DNA from 2 places in the Streptomyces sp. NPDC006529 genome. Region 1 is predicted to be linked to the other one. Evidence: riboswitches for the same ligand, from Rfam matches in the RefSeq annotation. Region 1 holds a riboswitch; the other holds the start of a gene.
What was found. Region 1 has a riboswitch for ZMP and ZTP ahead of ABZY31_RS05370 (tetrahydrofolate dehydrogenase/cyclohydrolase catalytic domain-containing protein). Riboswitches for the same ligand answer to the same signal wherever they lie in the genome.
Positions count from the first base shown of each region.

Region 2: linked by a shared signal. The riboswitch ahead of glyA (serine hydroxymethyltransferase) and the one ahead of ABZY31_RS05370 (tetrahydrofolate dehydrogenase/cyclohydrolase catalytic domain-containing protein) in region 1 are both predicted to bind ZMP and ZTP.

Region 1 covers NZ_JBEXPB010000004.1:93,129-107,783, reverse strand. The annotation lists gene ABZY31_RS05380 (4a-hydroxytetrahydrobiopterin dehydratase) at 1-279, opposite strand, end outside; gene ABZY31_RS05375 (helix-turn-helix transcriptional regulator) at 408-1,223, shown strand; gene ABZY31_RS05370 (tetrahydrofolate dehydrogenase/cyclohydrolase catalytic domain-containing protein) at 1,420-2,265, opposite strand; ZMP/ZTP riboswitch at 2,342-2,449, opposite strand; gene ABZY31_RS05365 (class I SAM-dependent methyltransferase) at 2,572-3,336, shown strand; gene ABZY31_RS05360 (RNA polymerase sigma factor) at 3,550-5,121, shown strand; gene ABZY31_RS05355 (amino acid permease) at 5,229-6,656, opposite strand; gene ABZY31_RS05350 (hypothetical protein) at 6,875-7,279, opposite strand; gene ABZY31_RS05345 (MBL fold metallo-hydrolase) at 7,336-8,475, opposite strand; gene ABZY31_RS05340 (aminotransferase class I/II-fold pyridoxal phosphate-dependent enzyme) at 8,565-9,782, opposite strand; gene ABZY31_RS05335 (TIGR03086 family metal-binding protein) at 9,966-10,550, opposite strand; gene ABZY31_RS05330 (class I SAM-dependent methyltransferase) at 10,776-11,603, shown strand; gene ABZY31_RS05325 (DUF5107 domain-containing protein) at 11,730-13,718, opposite strand; gene ABZY31_RS05320 (arginase family protein) at 13,784-14,655, opposite strand, start outside.
Region 2 covers NZ_JBEXPB010000002.1:120,595-135,249, forward strand. The annotation lists gene ABZY31_RS02460 (fatty acid desaturase) at 1-913, shown strand, start outside; gene ABZY31_RS02465 (hypothetical protein) at 910-1,365, shown strand; gene ABZY31_RS02470 (malate dehydrogenase) at 1,571-2,560, shown strand; gene ABZY31_RS02475 (hypothetical protein) at 2,709-4,496, shown strand; gene ABZY31_RS02480 (hypothetical protein) at 4,480-4,914, shown strand; gene ABZY31_RS02485 (hypothetical protein) at 4,918-5,952, shown strand; gene ABZY31_RS02490 (carboxymuconolactone decarboxylase family protein) at 5,964-6,476, opposite strand; gene ABZY31_RS02495 (PLP-dependent aminotransferase family protein) at 6,523-7,926, shown strand; gene ABZY31_RS02500 (hypothetical protein) at 8,232-9,074, opposite strand; gene ABZY31_RS02505 (hypothetical protein) at 9,175-9,474, shown strand; gene ABZY31_RS02510 (glutathionylspermidine synthase family protein) at 9,477-10,679, shown strand; gene rocD (ornithine--oxo-acid transaminase) at 10,703-11,935, opposite strand; ZMP/ZTP riboswitch at 12,046-12,136, shown strand; gene glyA (serine hydroxymethyltransferase) at 12,171-13,439, shown strand; gene trpS (tryptophan--tRNA ligase) at 14,334-14,655, shown strand, end outside.

The DNA.
Region 1 (14,655 bases):
GTCGTGGACCCGCTGGACGAGGCCGAAGTCGGTCTCGGTCACGGCGTCGCCCGCGCTGTGGGTGTTCACCGCGAGCCGGACCGTGTCGTAGCCGAGGGTGAGGTCCGCGTGGTGGTTCAACTCGTGCTGTACGGCGGCGATGTGGGCCACGAGCGCGCTCGCGGCGACGTGCGATCCCAGCCGGTAGGTCCGTACGATCCGGTCGTTCTCGAAGGCCCAGCCCGGGAGTTCCCGCAACCGGTCCTCGATCTCCTTCTGCGACAGCGGCTGACTCGGCATGGGCAGGCTCCTTTGTCCCCGTGATGTCGTCTCCGGACGTCGTCCCCGTGACGTGTCGTCAAGGTTCCCACAGCGCATGCCCGGGCGGACCCTTCGCGCCGTGGCGCGCCTGGGCTAACGTCGCCCGCATGACGATGTCGGTGGGACCTCTGCTCCGGGCCTGGCGGGAGCGGCGCGGGATCAGCCAGCTGGAGCTGGCGGGCCGCGCGGACTCCTCCTCCCGGCACATCAGCTTCGTGGAGACCGGCCGGTCCCGGCCCAGCGAGGAGATGGTGATCCGGCTGGCCGACCGGCTCGACGTGCCGGTCCGCGAGCGCAACGCCCTGCTGCTGGCGGCCGGTTACGCCCCGCGGTACGCGCACACCCCGCTGGACGCGCCGGAGTTGGAGGCGCTGCGGGAGGGACTGGAGCGGCTGCTGACGGCCTACGAGCCCTACCCGGCACTGGTCGTGGACGGGACGTACACGGTCGTCGCGGCCAACCGGGGCATCGCGATGCTGCTGGACGGACTGCCCGCGCACCTGCTGGAGCCGCCGCTGAACGCGATGCGCCTCACCCTGCACCCGGAAGGGCTCGCGCCCCGGATCCACAACCTCGCCGAGTGGCGGGGCCACCTGCTGGCCCAGATGGACCGGCAGATCGCGCTGGCCCGTTCGGAGCCGCTGCGGGCGCTGTACGAGGAGGTGGCGGCGTACCCCGTCACGGGTGCGGCGGCCGGAACCGTCCCGGCGGACGCCGCGGCCCCGGCGGACCCGGCGGGATCCGCGGCGACGCCCTTCGCGCTGCCGCTGCGGATCGAGCACGAGGGGCAGGTGCTGTCCTTCGTGTCGACCATCGCCACCTTCAACACCCCGATGGACGTGACCGTCGCCGAGCTGGCCGTCGAGACCCTGCTGCCGGCCGATCCGGCGACGGCGAAGTACCTGCGCTCACTGGGTCCTTGAGCCCCGCACCGCCGCGACCAGGGCGCTGGCGGGCCGCTCGCGGGAGGCGAGCCACCCGACGGCCGCGCCGTAGGTGCTCAGCAGGGCCGGATCCCGGACCGCAGTGCGGCGGCCCGGGATCCGGTGCCCCCACTCTCCCGTCCGCCGCCCGCCGGGTCGATTACCCCGGGGGTCGTGCGGCCGGCGCGGGGAGAGGTCAGCCGAGGTCGGCGAGGCTCAGCCCGGCCTGCGCGGCGGCCGCCTGCACGGTCTGCTCCAGCAGGACGGCGATGGTCATCGGGCCGACGCCGCCGGGGACCGGGGTGATCAGGGAGGCGCGGGCGGCGGCCGACTCGAAGTGGACGTCGCCGCGGTTGCCGTCGTACCCGGCGTCCAGGACCACCGCGCCCGGCTTGATGTCCTCGCCCCGGATGAACTCGGCCTTGCCGACGGCGGCGACCAGCACGTCTGCCTGGCGGATGATCGAGGGCAGGTCCTCGGTGCGGGAGTGGCAGTAGGTGACGGTGGCGTTCTGCCCGAGCAGCAGCATGCCGGCGGGCTTGCCGAGGATGGCGCTGCGGCCGACGACCACGGCGTGCTTGCCGGCGAGGTCGACCTCGTACTCGGCGAGCAGCCGCATGATGCCGCCCGGGGTGCAGGACACGAAGCCCGGCAGCCCGAAGCCCATGGCGGCGAAGGAGTGCATGGTGACGCCGTCGACGTCCTTGCCCGGGGCGATGGCCTCGAAGGCGGCGCGCTCGTCGATGTGGTGCGGGACCGGGTGCTGCAGCAGGATGCCGCTGACCTCGGGGTCCACGGAGAGCGCGGTGAGGGTGGTGATCAGTTCCTCGGTGGTCGTCGAGGCCGGGAGCTCCACGTGGCGGGAGGTGATGCCCGCCTTGGCACAACGGTTCTGCTTCATGCGTACGTACGTCACGGACGCGGGGTCCTCGCCGACCAGCACCGTCGCGAGACAGGGCGCGGTGCCGGTGCGGCGGGTGAGCCCGGCGGCCAGCACGGCGGTGCGCTCCGAGATGCGGCGGGCGAGGGCGGTGCCGTCCATCAGCCGGGCGGTACGGTCCTGGGCCTGAACGGTCTGGGCAGTCGTCACGGGGTCTCCTGAACGTCGCTGCGGGATCGCGGATCGCCCAGGCGCGCGGCAGTCGGCGTACGGACACCTCGGTGCCGCGGTACGCCGGGCCGCTCCCCGGTGGTGATCCACCCAAGCGCCAGTCACGGCCCGCCGACCACTGTAGTCGACGCCCGCGGCGTGCGCCGGGCCGCGCGGGCGGGCGGGCGGGGGCGGACCGCGGCCGCCGCGGCGCGGAATCGAGTGGATCACCCGGCATCGAGCTGGGACGATCGCGGCATGACACCTCATTTCGATCAGCTCGTCGCCGAGGCGGAGTCCGTGTCCGTGGACGGCTGGGAGTTCTCCTGGCTCGACGGCCGGGCGACCGAGCAGCGCCCCTCCTGGGGCTACCAGAGGCTGCTGGGCGAGCGCCTGGGGGGCGTACGGGCGGCCCTGGACATCCAGACCGGCGGGGGCGAGGTGCTCGCCGGAGCGGGCGCCCTGCCGCCCCTGATGGCGGCCACCGAGTCGTGGCCGCCGAACATCGCCAAGGCGACCCGGCTGCTGCACCCGAAGGGGGCGGTCGTCGTCGCGGACGCGGACGAGCCGCCGCTGCCCTTCGGCGACGAAGCCTTCGACCTGGTCAGCAGCCGGCACCCGGTGACCGTCTGGTGGGAGGAGATCGCGCGCGTGCTGCGCCCCGGCGGCAGCTACCTCTCGCAGCAGGTCGGCCCGGCGAGCGTCTTCGAACTCGTCGAGTACTTCCTCGGCCCGCAGCCGCCGGAGGTCCGGCGCGCCCGGCACCCCGACGACGCAGTGGCCGCGGCCGGGGCGGCGGGGCTGGAAGTGGCCGATCTGCGCTCGGAGCGGCTGCGCACCGAGTTCCACGACATCGGAGCCGTGATCTACTTCTTGCGGAAGGTCATCTGGATGGTGCCCGGCTTCACGGTCCACCGGTACCGCGACCGGCTCCGCGAGCTCCACGAACAGATCGATCGCGAAGGACCGTTCGTGGCGCACACCGCACGATTCCTCATCGAGGCCCGCAAACCGGAACGGTGAAAAGGGCGGACGGATCCGTGGCCGAAAGGTTGCGCGGACACAGCGTGGCGCAGGTCACTCAATTCATGGCGTAACGAATCGACTCGGGCATGCGATGAAGCGACAGGTGTCTTCGCGCGGCGCCGGAATAACGACCCCCCTCGGGCCCGTTCCACGAGTTCGCGCGATGATGTCCCGTCCCGCCCTTATATCTGCCGCAACGAGAGGCTCCTTGTGTCGCTCAGCCCGTCCCGTACGTTCCCTCCGGAGATCGCCGAATCCGAGGCCCTGGTCGCGCTCGTCGAGCGTGGCCGCGAACAGGGTCACATCAACGGTGACGACGTGCGCCAGGCCTTCGAGGCCGGCCGCATCCCGGTGGACCAGTGGAAGCGGGTCCTGCGCAGCCTGAACCAGGTTCTGGACGAGGAGGGCGTCGCGCTGCACGTCAGCGCCGCCCCGGCCGCGAAGGCCCCCGTCAAGAAGGCTCGCAAGGCGGCGGCCCCCGCCCGCGCCGTGACCAAGAAGGCCGCCGCGCCGCGCCCCATCGGCGCGCGCAAGACCGCGGCCCCCGCCGCCGCGGCGGCGATATCCGCACCGCCGGCCTCCGGGACCGAGGAGGAGGCGGCGGCCGAGACCACCGCCGAGCCGAAGAAGCGGACGGTCAAGAAGACCGCCGCGAAGAAGACGACGGCCACCAAGAAGACCGCCGCCGCGAAGAAGGGCGCCAAGGACGGCGACGAGGGCGAGCCCGCCGCGCCCGAGGGCGTGGACTGGGCCGCGGAGGACCTGGCCGACGAGGAGGAGGAGAAGACTCCCAAGGTCGGCGGCACCCAGGGCTTCGTGCTGTCGGACGACGACGAGGACGACGCCCCGGCGCAGACCGTCATGGTCGCCGGTGCCACCGCCGACCCGGTCAAGGACTATCTCAAGCTGATCGGCAAGGTGCCGCTGCTCAACGCCGAGCAGGAGGTGGAGCTGGCCAAGCGCATCGAGGCCGGCCTCTTCTCCGAGTACAAGCTCGAAGAGGAGGAGGACCACAAGCCCGCGTTCAAGCGCGAGCTGGAGATCCTCGTCGAGGACGGCCGCCGGGCCAAGAACCACCTGCTGGAGGCCAACCTCCGCCTCGTGGTCTCGCTGGCCAAGCGCTACACCGGCCGCGGCATGCTCTTCCTGGACCTGATCCAGGAGGGCAACGTCGGCCTGATCCGCGCGGTGGAGAAGTTCGACTACACCAAGGGCTTCAAGTTCTCCACGTACGCGACGTGGTGGATCCGCCAGGCGATCACCCGCGCCATGGCCGACCAGTCCCGCACCATCCGCATCCCGGTGCACATGGTCGAGATCATCAACAAGCTCGCCCGCGTGCAGCGCCAGATGCTCCAGGACCTGGGCCGCGAGCCCACCCCGGAGGAGCTGGGCAAGGAACTCGACATGACCCCCGAGAAGGTCATCGAGGTCCAGAAGTACGGCCGCGAGCCGATCTCGCTCCACACCCCGCTGGGTGAGGAGGGCGACAGCGAGTTCGGTGACCTCATCGAGGACTCCGAGGCGGTCGTCCCGGCCGACGCGGTCTCCTTCACCTTCCTCCAGGAGCAGCTCCAGTCCATCCTGGGCACGCTCTCGGAGCGCGAGGCGGGCGTGGTCTCCATGCGCTACGGCCTCAACGACGGCCAGCCGAAGACGCTGGACGAGATCGGCCGCGTGTACGGCGTCACGCGTGAGCGGATCCGCCAGATCGAGTCGAAGACGATGTCGAAGCTTCGCCACCCGTCGCGCTCGCAGGTGCTGCGCGACTACCTGGACTAAAAAAAGTCCGGACGGGAGCCCGCGCCGTACCGGCCGCCAGCGTCGCCATCGGCGACGGGGCAGCCGGTACGGCGCGGGCTCCCGCGTGTCCGGGGGCCGCGGACGGCCTACGCCGCCGCGCGCTTCCTGCGGGCCGACATCACGGCGTGGACCAGGACGCCCGCGAAGAGGAAGAGCACGCCCTGGTAGACGGCCTCGTAGCCGGAGCCGGCGACCAGCCACATCGAGAAGCCGAAGGCCAGGCCGGCCAGGATCCCGTCCCGGACGAGCCGGCCGCGCGCCACCCGCTCGCCCTGCCCGGACACGAGGAAGTGGATCTGGGCGGCGGTGGACAGCAGGTAGGGCACGGTCGCGGTGAAGGTGGTGACCAGGACCAGGACCTCGAAGACGCCCCGGGTGCCCGAGGTGTAGTTGTAGACGGTCAGCGCCGACGCCAGGACGGCGGTGACGAGCACCCCGGCCACCGGGACCCCGCGCCTCTTCGCCTGGAAGACCTTCGGGAAGAGGCCGTCCTGCGCCGCCGCGTACGGGGTCTGCGCGCTGAGCAGGGTCCAGCCGGTGAGCGCGCCGATCATCGAGACCACGGCGGCGCAGGCGACCAGGGTGCCGCCCCACGTGCCGCCGAACACGGCGTTCACCGCGTCGCTGAAGGGCGCCGCGGAGGAGACCAGCGCGTCGTGGGCGACCAGGCCGAAGACGGACACGGTGCCCAGCAGGTAGACGGCCGCGGCGCCGAGCGTGCCCAGGAGGGTCGCCCGCCCCACGTTGCGGGCCGGGTCGCGGACCTCGCCCGCGCTGACCGCGGCCGATTCCACGCCGAGGTAGGAGAAGAGCAGGATCGCGGCGCAGGCCGAGACCGCGCCGGCCGCGCTCTGGTCGGTGGCCCGGAAGGGCCCGAGGTGGGCGGGGTCGAAGAAGAACAGGCCGCCCACCGCGACCAGCAGGAGCGGGGCGAACTTCAGCACGGTGGACACGACCTGCACCGCGCCGACGTAGCGGGTGCCCGCCAGGTTGGCGAGCGCCGGCAGCCACTGCACGGCGAGCGCGGCCAGGCACATCGACCACCGGTGCGCGCCGATCCCCGGGAAGAGGACGGTGAGGTACCCGGCCGCGGCGACGGCCAGCGCCGCGTTGGAGACCCAGGTGGTGATCCAGTAGCTCCACGCCGCCAGGAACCCGGCGAAGTCTCCGAAGGCCGCGCGGGCGTACACGTACGGTCCCCCGGTCCGCGGGAGGCGCCCGGCGAGGCGGCCGAAGACCAGCGCGAGGGCGATCGCGCCGAGGCTGAGGATCCCGAAGGCGACCAGGCTGATGGTGCCGAAGGGGGCGACCGAGGCGGGCAGCAGGAAGATGCCCCCGCCGACGATGTTCCCCATCACCAGACAGGTGGCGACGGGGAGGCCGAAGCGGCGGGCGTGCGGGCCGGCGTCCGGTCCGGGCCGGTCGGACGCGGTCCGGTCGGGCCGCGGCCCGTCGGGCGCGGGCCCGGCAGGGGGGCGGGCGGCGGGCGGGCGGACGGCAGGGGTGGTGCTCACGGTGGTGCGCCTCGGTCGTTTCACATGGTGGACAGCGGGCAGGTCGACACATGCTCGGTGACGGCGTGGTCCGCGCCAAATCAGCGGGTTTCGTCCGGCCCGGCCACCGGTACGGAAGGAAGTGTTCCGCTCTCGGCGGCTCCGGACCGGCGATCTTCCACCGGCGCCCGCGGCCCTGCGCGGTCCCGCGCGCGGGCGGCGCGGGGCGAACCGGGCGGTCAGGTGCCGTCGTACCCCGCCGTCGGCATCGACATCCGGCGGTGCACCTCGGCCTTCATGCCGGAGGTGTAGGCGGGCTCCTGCTGTCCGGCGGTCTCCAGCCGGACGCCCCGCCGCTCGCACTCGGCGGTGAACTCCTCGACCGAGCGCAGCGCCCGGCGCAGCACCCGGTGGTTGGGGGCGACGAACAGGTCGACCTGGCCGGCGTCGATGTCGGACCACAGTCCGCAGTGGTCGGCGCGCAGCCCGTAGACCAGCAGTTGCCGGGTCACGACGTAGCCGTGGTCGGCGGCCCAGCGCGCGCACATGGCGTGCTGGGTGCGGGTGTCCACGATGAAGGGATCGGCGTCCAGTTCCTCGAGCGGGGTCAGGCTGGCGATTGCGGCGACGCGCAGCTCATCCATGCCGCCCGACCCTACTCCGATCCGCGCCCCGCGAGGAGGGGGCCTTCGGCCACGTACTAGAACACCCGCGAGGATCCGATCGGCAGGTCCCAGAGGTCTTCGCGGGGCAGCCCTGCGCGGCTCCAGGCGGCGCGGGCGCGCAGCAGCGGTTCCATGACCGGTTCGGCGGAGAGGACGAAGGTGGCCCAGTGCATGGGGGCCATCCGGCGGGCCCCCAGGTCGAGGAAGGCCCGTACGGCTTCCTCCGGGTCGGTGTGCACGTCGCGCAGCCACCAGCGCGGGGCGTACGCGCCGATCGGCAGCAGGGCCAGGCCGATGCCGGGGTGGCGGCGGCCGATCTCGCCGAACCAGTGCCCGTAGCCGGTGTCGCCCGCGAAGTAGACCTTCTTGCCGGAGCCGAGGTCGGTGAGGACCCAGCCGCCCCACAGGGTGCGGCAGGTGTCCAGCAGGGAGCGTTTGGACCAGTGGTGGGCCGGGACGAAGTCGAAGCGGACGCCGCCCAGTTCGGCGGATTCCCACCAGTCCAGCTCGGTGACCCGGGTGAACCCGCGGCGGCGGCACCAGCGGGCCAGCGCGGCCGGGACGAAGAGGGCCGTGTGCCGGGGCAGCCGTTTGAGGGTGGCCGCGTCGAGGTGGTCGTAGTGGTTGTGGCTGATCACGACGGCGTCGACGGGCGGCAGGTCCTCCCAGCGGACCCCGACGGGGGTCAGCCGGGCCGGGGTGCCGAGGATCCGGCGGGACCAGACCGGGTCGGTCAGCACGGTCAGCCCGCCGATCCGCAGCACCCAGCCGGCGTGCCCGGCCCAGGTGACGGCGACCTTTCCGGGGGCGGCGGCGGGCAGCGGTCCGGGCGCGTAGGGGAGGTCGGGGATCCCCCGCAGGCCGGCGGGGCCGGGCCGCAGCGTTCCCTCCCGCGCGAGCCGCGCGAAGTCCCGCAGCCCGGGCAGCGGGGTGGTCAGCCGGCCGGCGAAGGAGCGCGGCCACCGCCGCACTTCCCCGAGCGGCCGGGTCCCGCCCCGGCGCGCGGAACCCGGTCCGGCCGGGCGGGGCTCGGCGCGGGGGTCCGGACCGGCTGGACGGCCCTCGGTCCGGGGGTCCGTACGGCGGTCGGCGGAGCCCCGGCGGGCGCTCGGGGGATCATCCGCGGCCGCTTCCGCGCCGGAGGCGCTCGCGCGGCGTCCCGTCTGGTCCCTCATCAGGTGTGGTCCCTCATCGAGAAGTCTCCGTTCACCGGCACATCGGGCGCGGGGTGGGTCGGTGGCGCGGCGGGCGGCCGGGGCGGGGGTCAGGTCAGTTCGGCGAGCACCGACCCGAACCGGTCGAGCGAGCGCCGTACGTGCGGGAGTCCGAGCGGGTCGGCGGCCTCCAGGGCGGCCAGCCGCTCTTCCGGGGTCGCGCCGAGGAACGGGCCGGTCGACAGCCGGAAGCGCAGCGCGCCCAGATCGTCGTCGAAGCGCTGGCCGCCGGGGGCGGGGGCGCCGAGCCGGGTGCCCAGGTGGTCCTCCAGTTCCATGGCGTCGCCGACGCCGTGGCGGGCGAGTCCGGCGCGCAGCGGGGTCAGGTCGGCGTAGAGGTGGCGTCCGGCGCGCGGGGGCCGGGCCAGGGCTCCGACGGCCAGCAGTTCGCGGTGGGCGGCCGCGGCCACCGCCGCGTGCAGGGCGGCGGCCGAGCGGCCGCGGGCGACGACGGCCGCGGGTTCGTCCAGGGCGTGCGCGGCGGCGACGGCGACGGGCCCCGCGACGAGCGCGCCGGTGGCGGTGAGGACGTCGAGGGTCCGGGCGCGCAGCCAGGTGCCGCGCGGCGTGCCGGGGAAGCGCACGACGGCCGCGGGCCACCCGCCGGGCAGCAGCGCGCCGGAGAGGTCGAGCAGGACGGCGGCCTGGTCGGGCAGCATCTCGGCGGGGCTCAGCACGGCGTCCTGGTGCGGCCGGTGCAGGGTGTCGCGCCAGGTCTCGTCGCTGACCACGAACAGTCCGGCGGATTCGGCCGCCTCGCACGCCTCGCGCAGCACCTCCGGCGGCGGCACGGTCGCGGTGGGGTCGTCGGCCACCGACAGGAGCAGCACGCGCGGGTCGCCGCCCTCGGCGCGCACCCGGCGTACGGTCTCCAGCAGGGCGTATGGGTCGGGCACGCCGCCGCATTCCGCCGGGGTGGGCACGTGGTAGGCGCGCCGTCCCAGCAGCCGGACCTGCGGGGTCCACCAGGCGGGACAGGGGCGGGGCAGCAGCACGTCACCGCCGTAGGCGCCGAGCAGGGCGAGCAGTAGCGCGGGGGCCCCGGGTCCGGCGGCCACAGCGTCCGGGTCGGCGGGCAGGCCGCGGCGGGCCCAGTGGCGGCAGGCGGCCTCGCGCACGGGTGCGCCGCCGCCGGGGGGTTCGGGGGCGGAGCGGCCCGCGGCGTCCGCGAGGACGGCGGTGAGCTCGGGCAGCACGGGCAGGCCGGGTTCCGGGGCCGGGGGTCCGTACCGGACCGGACCGCGTCCCTCTGCCGCCGTGCGCCGCATCCACGCCACCGCCTGCACCACCGCTTCCGTCCGACCTCCGGCCGACACCGCTGACCCGACCTTTATACGGTCCTTTGAGATGATGTGCTGCTTGTGTGGTGATCACGCGCGGCGCGGGCCGGGTTCAGCCGCCCGCCGGACGGCGCGGCCAGTCCGCGCCGCCTGCCCGCCCCCTGCCCGCCTTCAGCCCGCGCGTCCGACCAGGGCCAGCAGCCGCGTCTGGGCGTCCGCGCCCGCCGGCACGTCCAGCGGAGGGGCGAACGCCCCGCTCGCGGCGAGCCCATCGGCGTACGGCATGACCTCCTTGATCGAGAACTCGACGAGGCCGTCCGGGAGCCGGTCGTCGGCCCCGATGCCCCGCGCCAGGTCCCAGGCGTGCACGACGCAGTCCGCGGTCAATTCGGCGCAGTACGCCGCCGCGCCGGTCGGCCCGTAGGACAGCCGCACGGTCCGCTCCATCGCCCCGGGAGCGGTGAAGGCGGCGTGCGCGGCGGCCGCGGCCAGTCCCCAGGCGGTGTCCGGGTCCGCGCCGAGCACGTCACCGGAGTAGGCGTCGCCGACCTCCTCGACCGTCCGCCCGCCGGTCACCAGCGGCGGGACCCAGAGCTGCTCACCGGTGACGTGGTTGACCAGATCGCGCACGGTCCATCCGGTACAGGGGGTGGGCGCGCCCCACTGGTCGTCGGCGATCCTGCGCACGTACGCGCCGAAGAGTTCCAGCGCCTTCGCGTGCTGGTCGAGCAGGGTGTCCGGCCGGCGTTCTCCCACGGGTCCCACCGTCCTCTCGCTCGGGCTCCGCCTCCTGGGGCCCACTGTCCTCCGGCTGCGATTCCCCGGCTACCGGACCGCCCACCAGGCTTTCCCCGTAAGCCTCCTGTCCACATGGCAATACAGCTATCTCATATCGCGACATGATCCTCTACCGTGGTGGCACCGCTTCGAGACCGCTTCGAGGCCGCTGCGAGACCGCTTCGACGACGAGGAGTCACCGCCATGGAGAGCGCGCCCGAGACCACCCGCGAGACCGCCGTCTACACCCACGGGCACCACGAGTCGGTGCTGCGCTCGCACCGCTGGCGCACGGCGACGAACTCGGCCGCCTACCTGACCGGCGCGCTGCGCCCCGGCATGAGCGTGCTGGACGTGGGCTGCGGGCCGGGCACGATCACCGCCGACCTGGCCGAGCTGGTCGCCCCGGGCCGGGTCACGGCCGTGGACGCCGCCGAGGACGTCGTCGCCCAGGCGCGGGCGTACGCGCAGGAGCGCGGTCTGCGCGACATCGTCTTCGCCACCGCCGACGTGCACGCGCTGGACTTCCCGGACGACTCCTTCGACGTCGTCCACGCCCACCAGGTGCTCCAGCACGTGGGCGACCCGGTCCGGGCCCTGCGCGAGATGCGCCGCGTGTGCCGCCCGGGCGGGATCGTCGCCGCGCGCGACGCGGACTACGCGGCGATGACCTGGTTCCCCGGGGTGCCCGGGCTGGACGACTGGCAGGACCTGTACCGGCGGGTGGCCCGCGCCAACGGCGGCGAGCCGGACGCGGGGCGGCGCCTGCTGTCCTGGGCGAAGGCCGCCGGGTTCACGGACGTCACGGCGACTGCCACGGCGTGGTGTTACGCGACCCCCGAGGAGGTGGCCTGGTGGAGCGGGCTGTGGGCGGACCGGACGACGGCGTCCTCGTACGCCGGCGTGACCACCGGGGGCGGCCACGCCACGGCCGGGGCACTGGCCGGCATCGCCGACGCCTGGCGCGCCTGGGGCCGGGAGCCGGACGCCTGGTTCTCGGTGCTGAACGGCGAGGTGCTGTGCAGGGTGTGAGCGGATCGGGGCGGCCGGGGCACCCAGGGCGGTCGCGCCCGGCCGGGGTGGGCCGGTGGAGCCCGGCGGGGGTGACCCCGGGGCGGTCGGCCGCCCCTCCCCCGGGCCAACCCGCGGCCGGGTCCGTCACCCCGGGTCCGTCGCCCCCGGGGCGGCCGGCCGCATCCGGAAGTCGTAGCGCGCGGGCAGCGGGCGGCCCGTGAGGGACGACCACACCTCTCCCAGCACCTCGTCCCCCTCGCGGAGGTCCGCCACCTCGAAGCCCTCCTCGAACACCCGCAGCGCCGCGCCCACGTGACCCTCGGCCGCCAGCATGCGGGCGGCCAGCAGCAGGAACCGGCCCTGTTCGCGCAGGCCGGGGCGCAGCCGCTCCCACACCGCGCGGGCACCGGCCGGGCGGCCCGCCGCCAGGAGCGCGGCCATCGCCTCCCGGCCCAGCGCGGACTCGGCGGCGGTCCAGGCGGCGCCGCCCCTGCTCTCCCCGGCCAGGTCGGCGAAGGCCTCCGCGTACCGGTCGGCCGCCCGCTCCCGGTCGCCCGCCAGCCGGTCCGCGACCGCCATGCAGCGCAGCAACGGCCAGCGCGAGGGGGCCAGCGCCAGGCCGCGTTCCCAGCTGCGCACCGCCTGGGCCACGTCGCCCGCGTGCCACTGGGCGACCCCGAGGTGGTACTCGGTCAGCGGGTCCGCCGGAGCGGTCTCCAGCATGTCCCGCCAGTGCGCGGCGACCAGGCTCGGCCCGGGCGGGGCGACCCGGCGCGGGCTGGGGAAGACCCCGGTGCGCCACAGCTCCAGCCAGGGCGCCTGGTCCTCCCCGAGATCGGTCTCGGCGAAGGGCGTGCCCGGCAGTTCGTGCCCGGCGCACAGCACCTCCAGCGCGCCCCAGCCCGACCCGGTGGCCAGCCGCTCCCCCGGCTCGTGGTCGGCGTACGGCCGCCACGCCGCGTACGCCGCGTCAACCCGCTCCCGCGGCAGCGCCGCCTCCAGCGCCCGCCCGGCCTCGCCGCGGGCCGCCGCCCAGTCGTCGCCGTGCACCGCCGCGGCCTCCGCGGCCAGGGGCCCGTACGCCTCCAGCCAGCTGAACTCCGCCCCCGCCTCCAGCCGTACGTGCTCCAGCTGCGTCCGCGCGAGCCCGGCCTGGATCTCCGCGTACCCCGGCGTGCCGGGCTCGGTCAGCCACTCCTGCCAGCGCCGCCCGCCGCGGCCCGCGCCCCACACGAAGAGCTTGCGGCCGCGCAGCCGTGCGGTGGAGGTCTGCGCCAGCCCGTACCCGGCGGCGTCGAGCGAGGCGATCCAGGGCCGCTCGCCCCGCGCCACCTCGTAGAAGTAGTCGGCGGGGTACTCGCCGCGCAGCGGGTACGTGCGGTCCGCGCCCTCCCAGCGCGGCACCGGGATCCGGCGCAGTGCGCGCTCGTACCCGAAGTGCCAGGCCTCGTCGGCGGGGGCGAGCACGCGGGTGCCCGCGTCCTCCGGGACGGCGATGTTGGACCACCAGTACACGGGGGCGGCCCGCTCGTGCGGATTGCGCACCCGCACGCCGACGTACAGGAACTCCGAGTCCTCGGGCAGCCACAGGTCCACCTGGAACGGCAGGTCGCGCAGCCGCTCCCATTCCCACATCCGGAGCATGGTGGTGCCGTCGGGCGCGGGGACGAGCGCGGCGTGCAACGGGGCGCAGGACAGGGTGGTGTGTCCGGTCGCGCCGATGTTCCACTCTATGCCGCCGGAGAACCAGGCCCCGTTGAGGGCGAAGGCGGCGGGCTGGAACACCGGGTTGCGGTAGAGCAGTTCGCGTCCGGTCGGGAGGTGGACGATCGAGTGCACGCGCCCGCCGAGCCCGGGCAGGACGGTCACCCGCAGGTGCGCGTTCTCCAGCACGATGCTCTCGAACTCGCGCTCGGTGCGCTCCCGCCGGTAGCCGTCGAGCACCCGGACGGGCAGCAGCGATCTCAGCGGTTCGTAGCCGATCTGCCGGGCCATCTCGCGGGGCAGCCCGTCCCGGGAGCGCTCGTCGAGCGTGTGGATCTCGGCGGGCGCACCCAGGGTGGGCAGCGGGTTCTCGGGCCCCAACGGGGCTGCGGGCAGCGTCACTACGGAACGTCGGACGATCGTGGCCATGAGGGAAATGGAACACGCCACGGCGGCCGGAGCACAGCCGTTCGGCGGATCACGCCCGGTCAGGATTACGCAAAGGCCCCGGCCACCAGGTCGGCGAGGAGCGCGCCCGCACTGGCGTCCGGGTCCAGGTCCGGGTCGTAGACCGTGATGTTGAGCCCGACGCAGCGCGGGGACTTCACGAGGACGGCGAGCAGTTCGCCCAGTTCGTCGGGGAGCAGTCCGCCCGGCTCGGGGCTGTCCACGGCGGGCATCATCCGGGGGTCCAGCGCGTCGGCGTCCAGGTGCACCCAGAAGCCTTCGGTGACCGGCGGCCGCAGACCCTCCAGCGCGACCCGCGCCACCGGCCCGGCGCCGGCCTCGCGGAGCTGTCCGACGGTGACGGCCATGATCCCGGCGGCGGCCAGTTCGGGGAGGTCCGCGTCGCCGTCCCGCAGCCCGAAGAGCCGCACGTCCTCGTCCCGCAGGTAGGGCGAGCGGCCCTCGATGTCGGACAGGTCGGCCTGGCCGCGGCCGGTGGCCAGGGCCAGTTCCTCGCCTCCCGCCGCCCCGACGGGCCCGTTCACCGCCGTGTTGCCCGGGTGGCGGAAGTCGGCGGAGCCGTCGATGGCAGCCAGGCCGTACCGGCCGAGCCGGCGCATGGCGAGGGAGGCGCCGAGCTGGATCGAGCAGTCACCGCCGAGGACGACGGGGAACTCCCCGTCCCTCAGGTGCTTCTCGATCCGGTCGGCGAGGGTGACGGTGTAGGCGGCGAGGGCGGCGGCGTGGAAGACGCCGTCCCCCTCCCGCCAGTCACCGCGGTCGTAGCGCGGTGGTACGACGACACCGCCCTCGCGTGCGCCGAGCCGGGCCAGCAGGCCCTGTTCGCGCAGTGCCCCGGCGAGTTTGTAGACCCCGGGCACGGTTCCGGGAGCGGGCGGGCGCAGACCGAGATTGGACG
Region 2 (14,655 bases), on a different contig from region 1:
GCTGCCCTCCGCGGCGGGCGTGGTGCTGCTCGCCGCCGTCTACACGCACATGGTGGAGCTCCAGCACCAGGCGCTGCACCACACCGCCTTCACCTCCGCCAAGCCCCACCGGATCGTGGGGATCCCGCTCGGGCTGCCGCTGCTCGTGTCGTACACCCACTACCGGGTGCGCCACTTGCAGCACCACAAGGCGCTCGGGACCCCGCAGGACTCGGAGTTCTTCGGCTTCGACACCAGGGCCCCCCTCACCTGGGGGATGTTGGCGCGCGGCGCCTTCGACTACACCCGGCTGTGGGTGATCGGCCGCGAGATCGTCCGCAGCTGGCGCGGCACCTGGGAGTACGACGCCGGGGACATCTCCGACCGCAGGCGCGGCGAGATCATGTCCGAGTACCGGTGGATGGCCGTCCTGCCGGTGGCGGCGGTGGCCCTGGCGCTCGCCGGGTACGGCGGTCCGGTGCTGGAACTGTGGGTGCTGCCGCTGCTCGTCGCGGCGCCGATGCACTTCTTCCTGGAGCTGCCGGAGCACATCCTGTGCGACACGGAGACCACGGACGTGCTGCGCAACACCCGCTCCATCACCGGGAGCTGGTTCAGCACCTGGTACACCAACGGCAACAACCTGCACGTCGAGCACCACGCGGCGATGACGGTGTCCATCAACCGGCTGCGGGCGCGGCACGAGGAGGTCACCACCCTGGCGAAGTACGTCGACCGCAGCTACCCGGCGTTCTTCCTGTCGGTGGCGCGGGAGGCGATGCGCAACGCGCGGCGCTCGCCGGAAGCCGTGGCCGAGCAGGCCGAGGCGGCCCGGGCGGTCACAGCGCCCGCACCCGTCGCCACCCCCGGACCGTCCCCGGTGTCCGTCGGGGCCTCGGGCGGACCGCGCCGCTCCCGGGAGGGGTCGGAATGAACCGGCGGCCCGTCCAGGTGCAGGGCCCGGCGATCCATCTGGCCGCCGCGGTCTCCGCCCAGCGCATCCCCGGTCTGATCAGTGCTTCCTTCATCGGCAGCCAGATCCGGCTGGAGGTCCCCGAGGCAGAGTTCAGCATCTGGGTCGGGGCGCACGGACCGGCCGGGCTGGCGCTGCGGATCGAAGCGGTGTTCCGGGAGCTGGGCCAGGACCGCCGGGCCGGCGGCACCTGGTGGAACACCTGGGACCTCACCGTGGAGGGCCCGGCCCCGGACCCCGGGGCCACGGAGGGCGCTCCCGCCCCGGAGCCCGCCGCGGGCCACCCCCGGCCGCGCAGGTGCGTACCGGCCGAGCGCACCGCGCGGGCGCTGGCCGGGGAGATCGCGGTGGCCCGCAGGAGGTTCGCCGACCTGCTGGCGGAAGCCAGGCAGCAGGGCCGGGCCGCAGCCTGAACGAGTGCGCCGGCCGGGGGAATCCCGGCCGGCGCACCCGTGCGTGTGCCGTGGACCACAGGGACCCGGCGCATGGGCCGCCCCCGGGTCGGATAGCCTGACGACGGATGTCTCTTCACGTCAAGATGTACTGCGGATATGGAGCGGCGTCCTCCAGCACATGGGGCGGGGACGCCCCACCGCCAGCTGTCTAACGGAGAAGGCCATGACCCGCACTCCCGTGAATGTCACCGTCACCGGCGCCGCCGGCCAGATCGGCTACGCGCTGCTCTTCCGCATCGCGTCCGGTCACCTGCTCGGCCCGGACGTGCCGGTCAACCTGCGCCTCCTGGAGATCCCGCAGGGCCTCAAGGCCGCCGAGGGCACCGCCATGGAGCTCGACGACTGCGCCTTCCCGCTGCTGCGCGGCATCGAGATCACCGATGACGCCAACAAGGCCTTCGACGGCGCGAACGTCGCCCTCCTCGTCGGCGCCCGCCCGCGTACCAAGGGCATGGAGCGCGGCGACCTGCTCGCGGCCAACGGCGGCATCTTCAAGCCCCAGGGCAAGGCCATCAACGACAACGCCGCGGACGACATCAAGGTCCTCGTCGTCGGCAACCCGGCCAACACCAACGCGCTCATCGCGCAGGCCGCGGCCCCGGACGTACCGGCCGAGCGCTTCACCGCGATGACCCGCCTCGACCACAACCGCGCGATCTCGCAGCTGGCCGCCAAGACCGGCGCCGCCGTCTCCGACATCAAGCGCCTGACCATCTGGGGCAACCACTCGGCCACCCAGTACCCGGACATCTTCCACGCGGAGATCGCGGGCAAGAACGCCGCCGAACTCATCGCCGACCAGGCCTGGCTCGCCGACGACTTCATCCCGACCGTCGCCAAGCGCGGCGCGGCGATCATCGAGGCCCGTGGCGCGTCCTCGGCCGCCTCGGCCGCCAACGCCGCCATCGACCACGTGTACACCTGGGTCAACGGCACCGCCGAGGGCGACTGGACCTCCATGGGCATCCCCTCGGACGGCTCCTACGGCGTCCCGACCGGGATCATCTCCTCCTTCCCGGTCACCACGAAGAACGGCTCGTACGAGATCGTCCAGGGCCTGGACGTCAACGAGTTCTCCCGCGCCCGCATCGACGCCTCCGTGGCCGAGCTGGTCGAGGAGCGCGACGCGGTCCGCGAGCTGGGCCTCATCTAGTCGACGCCACCACCCCCGCGCGGTCACGTCGGTGACCCCGCCCCCTGTGCGCCCCGGCCGGACCCGGCCGGGGCGCTTCGGCGTGAACAGGACTGTTTTGGCCGGGATCCGACTGTCCGGCGAGGTAAAAGAAATCTAAGGTCGCCCGGTGACCGACCTCCCTCTTCCCCACCAGCCCACACCTGCCGACCGTGGCGCCGCCGGGGACGACGTCCGGGGCGGCCGGCCCCCCGTCCATCCCGCGCTCAGCGAAGCGGGCCGGATGCTGTGCGCGGGCACCTACCTCGACGCCGCCTACCGCGACCGCGTCATCGACGAGCTGTACGTCCACGCGGAGCGCATCGTCGCCCCCTCGTACGGCTTCGACGCCGCCCGCGTCCTCGCCCACGCGCTGCGCGCCCGCCGCGCCGAACTCGGCTGGGCCGCCGGGATAGTGGGCGCCTGGTTCGTCGGCATGATCCTCACCGGCGGCGCCCTGGTCGCCCTGCTGCTGCCCTTCCTCCTGCTGAGCCTCTCCGGCTGGCTGCGCCGCCAGGACAGCAGGCTGGTGCGCTTCCTCGGCGTGGTGCTGCGCGTCTACACCTGGGTGCTGCTGGTGATCCTGGTGACCGCGCTGGTGGGGGCGGCCAACACCTTCGGGGGGCTCGGCGGCTTCGGCGCCGAAACCCTGCTGGACGGCTTCTCCGGCTCCGTCACCGGCCCCTCGGACGGCTACTACTCCGGTTACGACGACTACGCGTCCGCCCGCTCCTCCGGCCCCGGCGGCTCCCCCCTGTGGTGGGTGCTCGCCGTCTTCCTCGCGCTGGTCACGCTCGTCTGGCTGCAGCGCGGCCAGGCCGCCCGCGCCATCGCCGGCGAACTCTCCCCGGGCCGGTACGCCGACCTCGCGGGCGACCCCGCCGAGACCGCCCAGGGCGTCCGCTTCACCCGGATCCGCGGCCGGGTCCGCGCCGAGCAGCACAACCCGCTGATCATGTACAACGTCAACGACCCGTTCTGCGGCGCAGGTGATCCGTACTACCCGTGGCACCTCTCGGTCGAGCTGCGCCCGCGCGAGGACCTCGGCCCCGACCGCAAGGCCGTCCCCGTCACCAACAGCCACCTCGTGCGCCGGATCGTCCCGCTGCTCCAGGCCCTGCGGGTGCCCTCGCCGCACGGCTCCCCGGCCGCCGAGGCCGCCGTACTGGACCGGTTGCGCGAACTCGTCGTCGACGAGTGCGTGTTCCTGCCCGCCGGCGGGCTGCCGCACCGCGACGCTGTCCCGCTCACCCCCGACGCCTGGACCGAGCACCTGAACGGCGCCGTCGAGGAGGGCGGCGAACGCCGCCGCCACTTCCTGCGCATCCGGGTCGGCGGCTGGGACGAGAACCTCGTCGTCACCCTCTTCGTCCGCGTTCACACCCAGGGCGGCATGATGATGCTGGAGGTCGCCCCGCACGTCCTGCTGCCGCTGCGCACCGTCTTCCAGAACGCCGACGCCGACGCCCACCGCTACCTCCACAACAACTGGCTGGGCAAGGCGGCCTGGGCGGTGCGCCACACCCCCGGCTCGCTCGCCTCGTCCGTCGCCATCCTCGGCCGCGGCACCGCCAGCTGGTGGCGGATCGCCACCGGCGGCCACGGCGGCGCCCTGCCCGAGGGCCCCGGTCTCTCGGTGCGCGAACTGGCCTCCCAGGACAACGGGTCGCTCTTCCACCTCATGGACCTCGACCGGTACCTGAAAACCATTCAGGACCGGGTGGTCAGCGGTGTGACACTGGCCCTGCACGAAGCGGGCTGGCACACCGAGGAGTTCGCCCAGCGCGCGGTCACGGTCGCCGAGGGCGGGGTGTTCATCCAGTCGGTGAACGACAGTGCCTTCAGCATCGGCGGCAGCGGACACACCAACACCACCCACGCGGGCAGGAGGAGGAGCAGCGGTGGCCACCAGCGGTGAGCAGCAGGAACAGGGCCGGACACCCGGCCGGGGGAACGGCGGGGGACACGGCGAGGACGCCGGACCAGCCGTCCGATTCGGCGATGTCAGCGACAGCGCCTTCAGCATCGGCGGCAGCGGCAACACCAACACGGTCCACCACCACGTCGGCGGCGCCGCGGCCGTGCCCGGCCCCGAGGAACTGCTGGAAGCGGTACGGGACCTGCGCGCCGCGCTGGTCCGGCTGCCCCGCGGCGCGGAGCGCAGCGCGCTCGACGCCGAACTCGACGAGGTCGCCGGCGATCTGGAGGACGCGGCCGTGATCCGGCCCGGGCTGCCCGAGCGGCTGCGCGCGGCCCTCACCCGCTGGGCCCCGCTGATCGAACCGCTGAACGCGGCGACCGCGCTCGGCGCCCTGCTCGTCACCCTGGGAGGCTGAACCGTGCCCCCCGCAGCCCCCGGTACGCCCCGCTGGGACTCGCAGGCCCAGCGCTGGATCTGGGACTCCGCCCCCGCCGCCCCGGGCTCCGCGGCGCCGCCCGCCGCCCCGCCGACGGTGCCCGCGCAGCCGCCCGTACCGCCCGCGCAACCGGCCGCCGCGCCGACGCAACCGGCCGCCGCGCCGCCCGCCGTGCCGCTCTACGGGCCGCCGCCCGGCGGTCCGGTGTACGGGCCCCCGGACCCGGGGGCCTGGCCCCCGGCCGGCCCCGACCGGCAGCTGCCGGTGCAGGCGCAGCCGCTGTACCCGCCCGCCCCGCCGCTCTACCCCGGCCCGGACGGCAGGGGCCCGGACGGGCCGCCGCGGCGCTGGCTGACCCCGGCCACGGCGGGCATCGCGGTGGCCGCCGTCGCGATCGGCGCGGCGGTCGTGTGGTTCGTGCTGCGCGACTCCGGCGGCGCCGCGCCCGACCAGGCGCACGGCACCGGGACGCCCAGCGTCTCGGCCTCCGCCTCCCCGGACCCGACAGGGAGCGCCTCCGACGGGCCCTCGGCCGTCGCGAGCGCCAGCGCCGGGCCCAGCGCGTCCGCCTCGGCGTCCGCGTCCTCGGCGGGCCACGTGACGCTGGAGGACCCGAAGGGCTTCACCGTCGCCGTGCCCCGGGGCTGGACTCGCGACGATCCCGGCAACGGCGTCTTCTACCGCTCCGCCGACCGCTCCTCGCTGCTCCAGGTCTTCCGGGTGGTCGAACCGGAGCTGAGCCCCCTCGACGCGGTCAAGGGGGCCTCGGCGGACCTGCGCAACCGCACCAGCGGCTACACGGAGGTCAAGGTCGGCGCGGTCCCGGGCGGCTCGGGCGCCTGCGAGCTGGTCTACGAGTACGACAGCGCGGAGTCCCACGGCCGCCGCCGGGGCGTCGAACGGGTCTTCTTCGCCCAGGACGGCAACAAGTGGGCCCTGCTGGCGGCCGGACCGGCCGGCGAGTGGGAGACCACCCAGGACCACCTCACGGCGGCGGTCGGGGCCTTCCGTCCGTAGCCGGTCCGCAGTCAGTTCTTGTACATGCCCGGGGTGTAGTGCCCCGGCACCAGACGGGTGGTGACGCCGAACCGGTTCCAGACGTTGATCGTCGCGATGACGGCGATCAGCTGGGCCAGTTCGGCCTCCTCGAAGTGCTTCGCGGCCTTCTCGTACACCGCGTCGGGAACGAAACCGTCGGTCAGGACGGTCACGGCCTCCGTCAGCTCGATCGCGGCCAGCTCCTTCTCGGTGTAGAAGTGCCGCGACTCCTCCCAGGCCGCGAGCTGGACGATCCGCTCGACGCTCTCGCCCGCCGCGATCGCGTCCTTGGAGTGCATGTCCAGGCAGAACGCGCAGTGGTTCAGCTGCGAGGCGCGGATCTTCACCAGCTCGACCAGGGCCGGGTCCAGGCCCTTCTTCGAGGCGATCTCCAGGGCGAGGACCGCCTTGTAGACCTCGGGGGCCAGCTTGGCGATCTGCATCCGGGGGGTGTGCTCGGGGGCGTGGTGGACGTGGGCGGTGTGCGGTGCGTTCGTGGTCATGGGTTCACCGTACGGACCGGACGGCCCAGCGATATGGTCCATGTTCATGACGGATTCCTGGGCCACTTTCGGCGCTGACCTGCATCTGGAGCTGTCCGCGGGACGCGGTCTGCGGGCCGGTCTCACCGAAGCGCTGCGCGAGGCCGCGCGGGGCGGACGGCTCGCCCCCGGAACCCGGCTCCCCTCCTCCCGTACCCTTGCCGCCGACCTCGGAATCGCCCGGAACACGGTCGCCGAGGCCTACGCCGAACTCGTCGCCGAGGGCTGGCTCACCGCCCGCCAGGGCTCCGGGACCCGGGTCGCCGAGCGGGCGCGGGCGCGCAGGGCCGCCGCGGCCGCGCCCGTACGCCGCCCCGCGCGCCGGGGGCCCTCGTACAGCCTGATGCCCGGCTCCCCGGACCTCGGCGGCTTCCCCCGCGCGGCCTGGCTGAGCGCGGCCCGGCGGGCGCTCACCGACGCCCCGAACGAGGCGTTCGGCTACGGCGGCGACCCGCGCGGCCGGGTGGAACTGCGCGAGGCGCTGGCCGGGTACCTGGCCCGGGCGCGGGGGGTCTACGCCGACCCCGAACGCATCGTGCTGTGCTCCGGCTTCGCGCACGGGCTCCAGCTGATGACCCGGCTGCTGCGGGCGCGCCGGGTCCGGGAGGCGGCCGTGGAGGCGTACAGCCTGGACGTGCACCGCGACCTCCTGGCACGCGGCGGGCTGCGGACCCGGCCGCTGGGGCTGGACGCCTCCGGGGCGCGGACGGGGGAGCTGGCCGGGCTCGGGGCGGGGGTGGGAGCGGTCCTGCTCACCCCGGCGCACCAGTTCCCCACCGGGGTCGCGCTGACGCCCGGGCGGCGGGCGGCCGCCGTGGACTGGGCGCGGACGACCGGCGGCCTGATCCTGGAGGACGACTACGACGGCGAGTTCCGCTACGACCGGCAGCCGGTCGGCGCCCTCCAGGGCCTCGACCCGGACCGGGTGGTCTACCTCGGCACCGCCAGCAAGTCCCTCGCGCCGGGCCTGCGCATGGGCTGGATCGTGGCGCCGCCGGGACTGGTGGACGAACTCCTCGCGGTCAAGGGCCGCACCGACTGGACGTCCAGCGCGCTGGATCAGCTGACGCTGGCGCAGTTCATCACGTCGGGGGCGTACGACCGGCACGTGCGGGGGATGCGGCTGCGGTACCGGCGGCGGCGCGACGAGCTGGTGGCGGCGGTGGGGTCGCGGGTCGCCGTGTCCGGCATCGCGGCGGGTCTGCACGCCGTGCTGGACCTTCCCGTGGGGACGGAGCGCTCGCTCCTCCAGTCGGCCGCCTGGCAGGAACTGGCCCTGGAGGGCCTGGCCCGCTTCCGGCACCCGGACGCCGCCATGCCGCCGCGCGACGCCCTGATCGTCGGCTACGGCACCCCCTCCGACAGCGCCTGGACCCCCACCCTGGCGGCCCTCCGAGCGACCCTGCCGTAAGACCCGCGCCGAGCCCCTTGCCTCCGGCGGCGCCTCAAACGCCGGCGAGGCTGGGGGGTCGGCAGCTCGGCGGAGGGGGCAAATCCAGCCGGCGGGGCTGGGGGAGTCGGCAGCTCGGCGAGGTCGGCTCGGCGGAGGGGGCAAATCCAGCCCCGCCGGCGTTTGAGGCGCCGCCGGAGGCGAGCGGTGGGGAGGTCGGCTGCCCGGCCCGGCTCGGCGGAGCAGGATCCGGGAGGCGGGGCGGATTCAGCCCCGCCGGCGTTTGAGGCGCCGCCAGGGGCACAGCGGGCGCGCCGCGTCCGGGGTCAGTCGGCCCGGGGCCGGGGCGGCGGCGGGGGCGGTTCGCCGAAGCGGGCCAGGGCAAGGGCACCGGTGACCGCGACCACGAAGCCGAGGACCGCGAGCCAGGTCAGCCCCTCCCGCGTCCGGTCCCCGAGCCACACCACGCCCACCACCGCCGGCCCGACCGTCTCCCCCAGCACCAGCCCGGCCGTGGCCGCCGTCACCGACCCGCGCTGCAAGGCGGAGGTGAGCAGCAGGAACGCCGCCCCACCCCCCAGCAGCAGCGCGTACGTCGCCGGGTTCGAAACCAGCGCCCCCGGCGCGAAGCCGTCGATCAGCCGGACCGCGACCTCCACCACCCCGAAGCCCGTCCCCGCACCCAGCCCCAGGACCAGCGCCCGCGCCCGCCCCGGCAGCCGCCCCGCCGCCGCCCCCACCAGCAGCACCGCCGCCGCGGCCCCCAGCATCGACCACTTGAGCGCCGTACTCCCCGGCCGCGACCCCTCCTCCCCGGAGGCGAGGCCCAGCAGGGCGAGCCCGAGGCAGACCACGCCGACCGCCGCCCACTCCGTACCGCTGAGGCGGACCTTCAGCAGCCGCGCCGCCACCACCGCGGTCACCGCGAGGCTGGCGGCCAGCGCCGCGCCCACGGCGTAGATGGGGATCGAGCGCAGGGCGATGATCTGGAAGACGAAGCCGACCGCGTCCAGGCTCAGACCGGCCAGATACCGCCACTGCCGCAGCGCCCGCAGCAGCAGCGCCGGGTCGACCCCCGACCCCGTCCCCGGCTCGGCCGCCCGCGCGGCCACCGCCTGGAGCACGGACGCCGTACCGAAACACACCGCGGAAGCGAGCGCGCACACCATCCCGATCAGCACGCGACGAACTGTAGACGGCCGGATTCCATCGGTGGGGCGCCCCGCTCTAGGGTGGGGGCCAACAGCACCGGCCAGGGGGAGCCCGTCCATGGACAACAGCAGCGGTACGGCACGGCGGCGCATGCGCTCCGGCGCCGTCGCCCTCGGCGGCGTGGGACTGCTCGCCGCCTCCCTCGTCGCCTGCGGATCGAGCGACGAGCCCGACCGGCGGTGCGTCTCGAAGACCTCGCTGAACAAGCTCGACGACAAGGAGTGCCGCAGCGGCGGCCACGGCACCTACTACTACGGCGGCACCACCAGCAACGGCAAGGCCACCGGCGGCAGCTTCGACAAGTCCGCGGTCAGCCGCGGCGGCATCGGCGGCGGCTCCAAGAGCAGCGGCGGCTGAGGGTGCGCCGCCACACCATCGAGCCCCGCCCCGACTGGCAGCGCATCGTCGAGGAGCAGGGGCTGGTCTACCCGCTGACCCGCTACCCCGACGACTCCCTGCGCCCCTACTGGGACGAGAGCGCGTACTACTCGTTCACCCTCCCCGAGGTCGAGGCGCTCGAAGAGGTCGTCGAGGAGCTGCACACGATGTGCCTGGCCGCGGCCGCGCACATCGTCGCGCACGACCGCTACGCCGACCTCGGGATCACCGACCCGCGGCTCGTCGCCCGGATCGCCGAGTCCTGGCGGCGGCGCGCCGAACAGCCCTCCCTGTACGGCCGGTTCGACCTGCGCTACGACGGCGCGGGCGGCCCGGCCAAGATGCTGGAGTACAACGCGGACACCCCGACCTCGCTGGTGGAGGCGGCCGGTCCGCAGTGGTTCTGGATGGAGGAGCGCTTCCCCGGCGCCGACCAGTGGAACTCGCTGCACGAGCGGCTCGTCGAGGCCTGGCGCCGCCAGGCCCCGCTGCTGCCGCCCGGGCCGGTGCACTTCGCGCACTCCGAGGCGGACGAACTGGGCGAGGACCTGATGACGGTCGCCTACCTCCAGGAGACCGCCGCGCAGGCCGGGCTCGCGACCGAGGCCCTCTCCGTGGAGCGGATCGGCTGGGACCGGCTCTCCGGCCGGTTCGTCGACGAGAAGCTCCGCTTCATCCGCAGCTGCTTCAAGCTCTACCCGTGGGAGTGGCTGGCCGAGGACGCGTTCGGCCCCCAGGTGCTCGACACCATGGACCTCGGCGGAGCTTCCGGTTCCACGCTGTGGATCGAACCGGTCTGGAAGATGCTGCTGTCCAACAAGGCCCTGCTGGCGATCCTGTGGGAGCTGTACCCGGACCACCCCCACCTGCTCCCCGCCTACCTCGACGGCCCGCGCGAGCTGGCCCGCACCACGGGGTACGCCGTGAAGCCGCTGCTGGGCCGCGAGGGCGCCGGCGTCACCCTGCACCCGGTGGGCGCGCCGCCGTACGAGCCCCCGGCCGCCGACGCGGACGAGGGCCCGGTGTGCTTCCAGGGCCTCGCCGCGCTGCCCGACTTCGACGGCAACCGGGTGGTGCTCGGCGCGTGGGTCGTCGAGGACGAGGCGGCGGGGCTCGGCATCCGGGAATCGGCGGGGCCGGTCACGGACGAGTACGCCCGCTTCCTGCCCCACGTCATCCTCTAGTCCGTCCCTTCCCGGCGCCGGCGTCAGGCGGAGAGGACCGCCCGCAGCTGGTCGAGGCCCCAGTCCAGGTCCTCCTTGCTGATGACCAGCGGCGGGGCGATCCGGATCGTGGACCCGTGGGTGTCCTTGACCAGGACGCCCCGCTCCATCAGCTTCTCGGAGATCTCCCGGCCCGTGCCGAGCGCCGGATCGATGTCCACCCCGGCCCACAGCCCGCGCCCGCGCACGGCCGTCACCGCGCCGCCGCCCACCAGCAGCCCCAGCTCCCGGTGCAGGTGGTCGCCCAGCTCGGTGGCGCGCTGCTGGTACTCGCCGGTGCGCAGCATCGCGATCACCTCCAGGGCGACCGCGCAGGCCAGCGGGTTGCCGCCGAAGGTCGAGCCGTGTTCGCCAGGGTGGAAGACCCCGAGCACGTCCCGGTCGGCGACCACCGCCGACACCGGCACCACACCGCCGCCGAGCGCCTTGCCGAGGATGTAGACGTCCGGCACGACCCCCTCGTGGTCCAGCGCGAAGGTCTTCCCGGTCCGCCCGAGCCCCGACTGGATCTCGTCCGCCATGAAGAGCACGTTCCGCTCGCGCGTCAGCTCCCGTACGGCCGCCAGGTAGCCCGCCGGCGGCACCAGCACTCCCGCCTCGCCCTGGACCGGCTCCAGCAGCACGGCGACGGTGGTGTCCGTGACGGCCGCCGCGAGGGCGTCGAGGTCGCCGTAGGGGACGATGTCGAACCCGGGCGTGTAGGGCCCGTAGTGGTCGCGGGCCTCGGCATCGGTGGAGAAGGAGACGATGGTCGTCGTCCGGCCGTGGAAGTTGTTCGACGCGACGATGATCCGGGCCTGGCCGTCCGGGACGCCCTTGACCTCGTACCCCCACTTGCGCGCGGTCTTCACGGCGGTCTCCACCGCCTCCGCGCCCGTGTTCATCGGCAGCACCAGCTCCTTGCCGCACAGCGCCGCCAGCTCGCCGCAGAAGTCGGCGAAGCGGTCGTGGAAGAAGGCCCGCGAGGTGAGGGTGACCCGCTCCAGCTGCTCCTTCGCCGCGTCGATCAGGCGCCGGTTGCCGTGGCCGAAGTTCAGGGCCGAGTAGCCCGCGAGCATGTCGAGGTAGCGCTTGCCCTCCACATCGGTCATCCACGCGCCCTCCGCCGAGGCGACGACGACGGGGAGCGGATGGTAGTTGTGCGCGCTGTGCGCGTCGGCGGCGCTGATCGCCGCCGACGTGGCGGCATTGCTCTGTGCGTCGGTCTGAGTCGACACGGGGTCTCCGTTTCGTCCGTGCGGGACAGTGACGAGGGTGGCGTCATTGTCTATCTCGCTCACCAGGCGGACGCGGAAACCTCATCCGCGGCGCGGCCGCTAAGCTGGGCGGCACGCACGGCGACTGGCGCACGGAGAACGAACTCCGGGGAAGTCGTGCGCGCAGGACCGCATCAAGGGCCGCTCGCCTGGGCCTCGCGGGGACGACCACGACATCGACCCCGGAGGAGCCGCCATGTCCGCGAGCCGCCACCCCGCCCTCTTCGCGACCGACCCCGAACTCGCCTCGTTCGTCGCGGCGGAGGAGCAGCTGCAGGCCGATACCCTGCGCCTGATCCCCAGCGAGAACTACGTGTCCGCGGCCGTGCTGGAAGCGTCCGGCACCGTGCTGCAGAACAAGTACAGCGAGGGGTACCCGGGCCGCCGCTACTACGAGGGCCAGCAGAACATCGACCGGATCGAGGCGCTCGCGATCGAGCGGGCCAAGGGCCTGTTCGGCGTGGACCACGCGAACGTCCAGCCGTACTCCGGCTCCCCGGCCAACCTGGCCGTCTACCTCGCCTTCGCCGAGCCCGGCGACACCGTGATGGGCATGGCACTGCCGATGGGCGGGCACCTGACGCACGGGTGGGGCGTGTCGGCGACCGGGACGTGGTTCCGGGGCGTGCGGTACGGGGTGCGCGCGGACACGGGCCTGATCGACTTCGACGAGGTCCGCGACCTGGCCCTCAAGGAGCGGCCGAAGGTCATCTTCTGCGGTGGCACGGCGCTGCCGCGGACCATCGACTTCGCCGCCTTCGCCGAGATCGCCGAGGAGGCGGGGTCGGTGCTGGTGGCCGACGTCGCGCACATCGCGGGCCTGATCGCCGGTGGCGCGCACCCCAGCCCGGTCGGGCACGTGGACGTCGTCTCCACCACCACGCACAAGACCCTGCGGGGGCCGCGCGGGGCGATGCTGATGTGCCGCGAGCAGCACGCGAAGGCCATCGACAAGGCCGTCTTCCCCGGGCTCCAGGGCGGGCCGCACAACCAGACCACGGCGGGCATCGCGGTCGCCCTGCACGAGGCCGCGCAGCCGGCGTTCGTCTCGTACGCGCACGGGGTGGTCGCCAACGCGAAGGCGCTCGCGGCGGCGCTGCTGGAGCGGGGCTTCGACCTGGTGTCGGGCGGTACGGACAACCACCTCATCCTGATGGACCTCACCTCGCGCGGGGTGCCGGGGAAGGTGGCGGCGAAGGCGCTGGACCGGGCGGGGATCGTCGTGAACTACAACACGGTGCCGTACGACGCGCGCAAGCCGTTCGATCCCTCGGGGGTGCGGATCGGGACGCCGTCGCTGACGTCGCGGGGGTTGCGGCCGGAGCACATGCCGGTGGTCGCGGACTGGATCGCGCGCGGCGTCGCGGCCGGGGCCGCGGCCGACGAGGCGGCGCTGGCGGCGATCCGCGCCGAGGTGACCTCCCTGATGGCCACCTTCCCGGCCCCGGGCCTCCCGGTGGCCTGACGCCCCTGCGCCCTTCTCCGGGCTGGTCGGGCGGGTCGCGGGGCGGCGCCCCTGCCTGCGGCCCGCCCTCCCCTCCGGGGGCGCCTCAATCGCCGGCGGGGCTGAATTTGCCGGGTCGGCGGGACCGGGTGGGCCGCCGGTGCCGCCCTGCCTGCGGCCGGCCCTCCCCTCCGGGGGCGCCTCAATCGCCGGCGGGCTGGATGGGGGCCGGGGGTGCTGCCCTGCCTGCGGCTTGCTCTGCCCTCCGGGGGCGCCTCAATCGCCGGCGGGGCTGAATTTGCCGGGGCGGGGGCTTCAATCGCCAGCGGAGCTGAGGTTGCCGGGCCGGGACCCCGCGAACGCCGACGAGGTCGGCGAGACCGGATTCGCGGCCAGCGCTGCTGGATGACCGCAACCCCCTCCAGCCTCGCCGGCGTTTGAGGCGTCCCCGGAGGGTCAGCCGGGCACCGTCCGGCGTTACCCCTCCAGCCTCGCCGGCGTTTGAGGCGTCCCCGGAGGGTCAGTCGGGCACCGTCCGGCGCTACCCCTCCAGCCTCGCCGGCGTTTGAGGCGCCCCCGGAGGGTCAGCCGGGTACTGCCCGGTGCCACCCCTCCAGCCCCGCCGGCGTTTGAGGCGGCCCGCGGAGGGTCAGCCGGGGCACCGACCGGCACCGTCCCCGGCCTCGCCGGCGTTTGAGGCGCGCCCCCGGCGGGCGGCCGGTGGCGCCCACGGCCCCGGCGCCGGCGGCGGAAAGCGGTCGCTTGATTCGCGCAAGATCAAGCCGACCCCCTACGCACGGGTACGGCCGCCGACGCGGCACCGGCGGCCACCCCCACCCCCGCCCCCCCGCCGGAGGCGCCCGGTTCAGGCCAGCGCGGGCCGAAGACCGCCCCCGCACCTGAGAGAATGGCGGCATGGCCTCTGACCGTCCCCGCGCGCTCTCCGGTATCCAGCCCACCTCCGGTTCGTTCCACCTCGGGAACTACCTCGGAGCGATTCGGCAGTACGTCGCCCTGCAGGAATCACACGACGCCTTCTACATGGTCGTCGACCTGCACGCGATCACCATGCCGCAGGATCCGAAGGAACTCCGCGCCAATACGCGGCTCTCCGCCGCCCAGCTGCTCGCCGCCGGCCTCGACCCCGAGCGTTGCACCCTCTTCGTGCAGAGCCACGTGCCCGAGCACGCGCAGCTCGGCTGGGTCATGAACTGCATCACCGGCTTCGGCGAGGCCG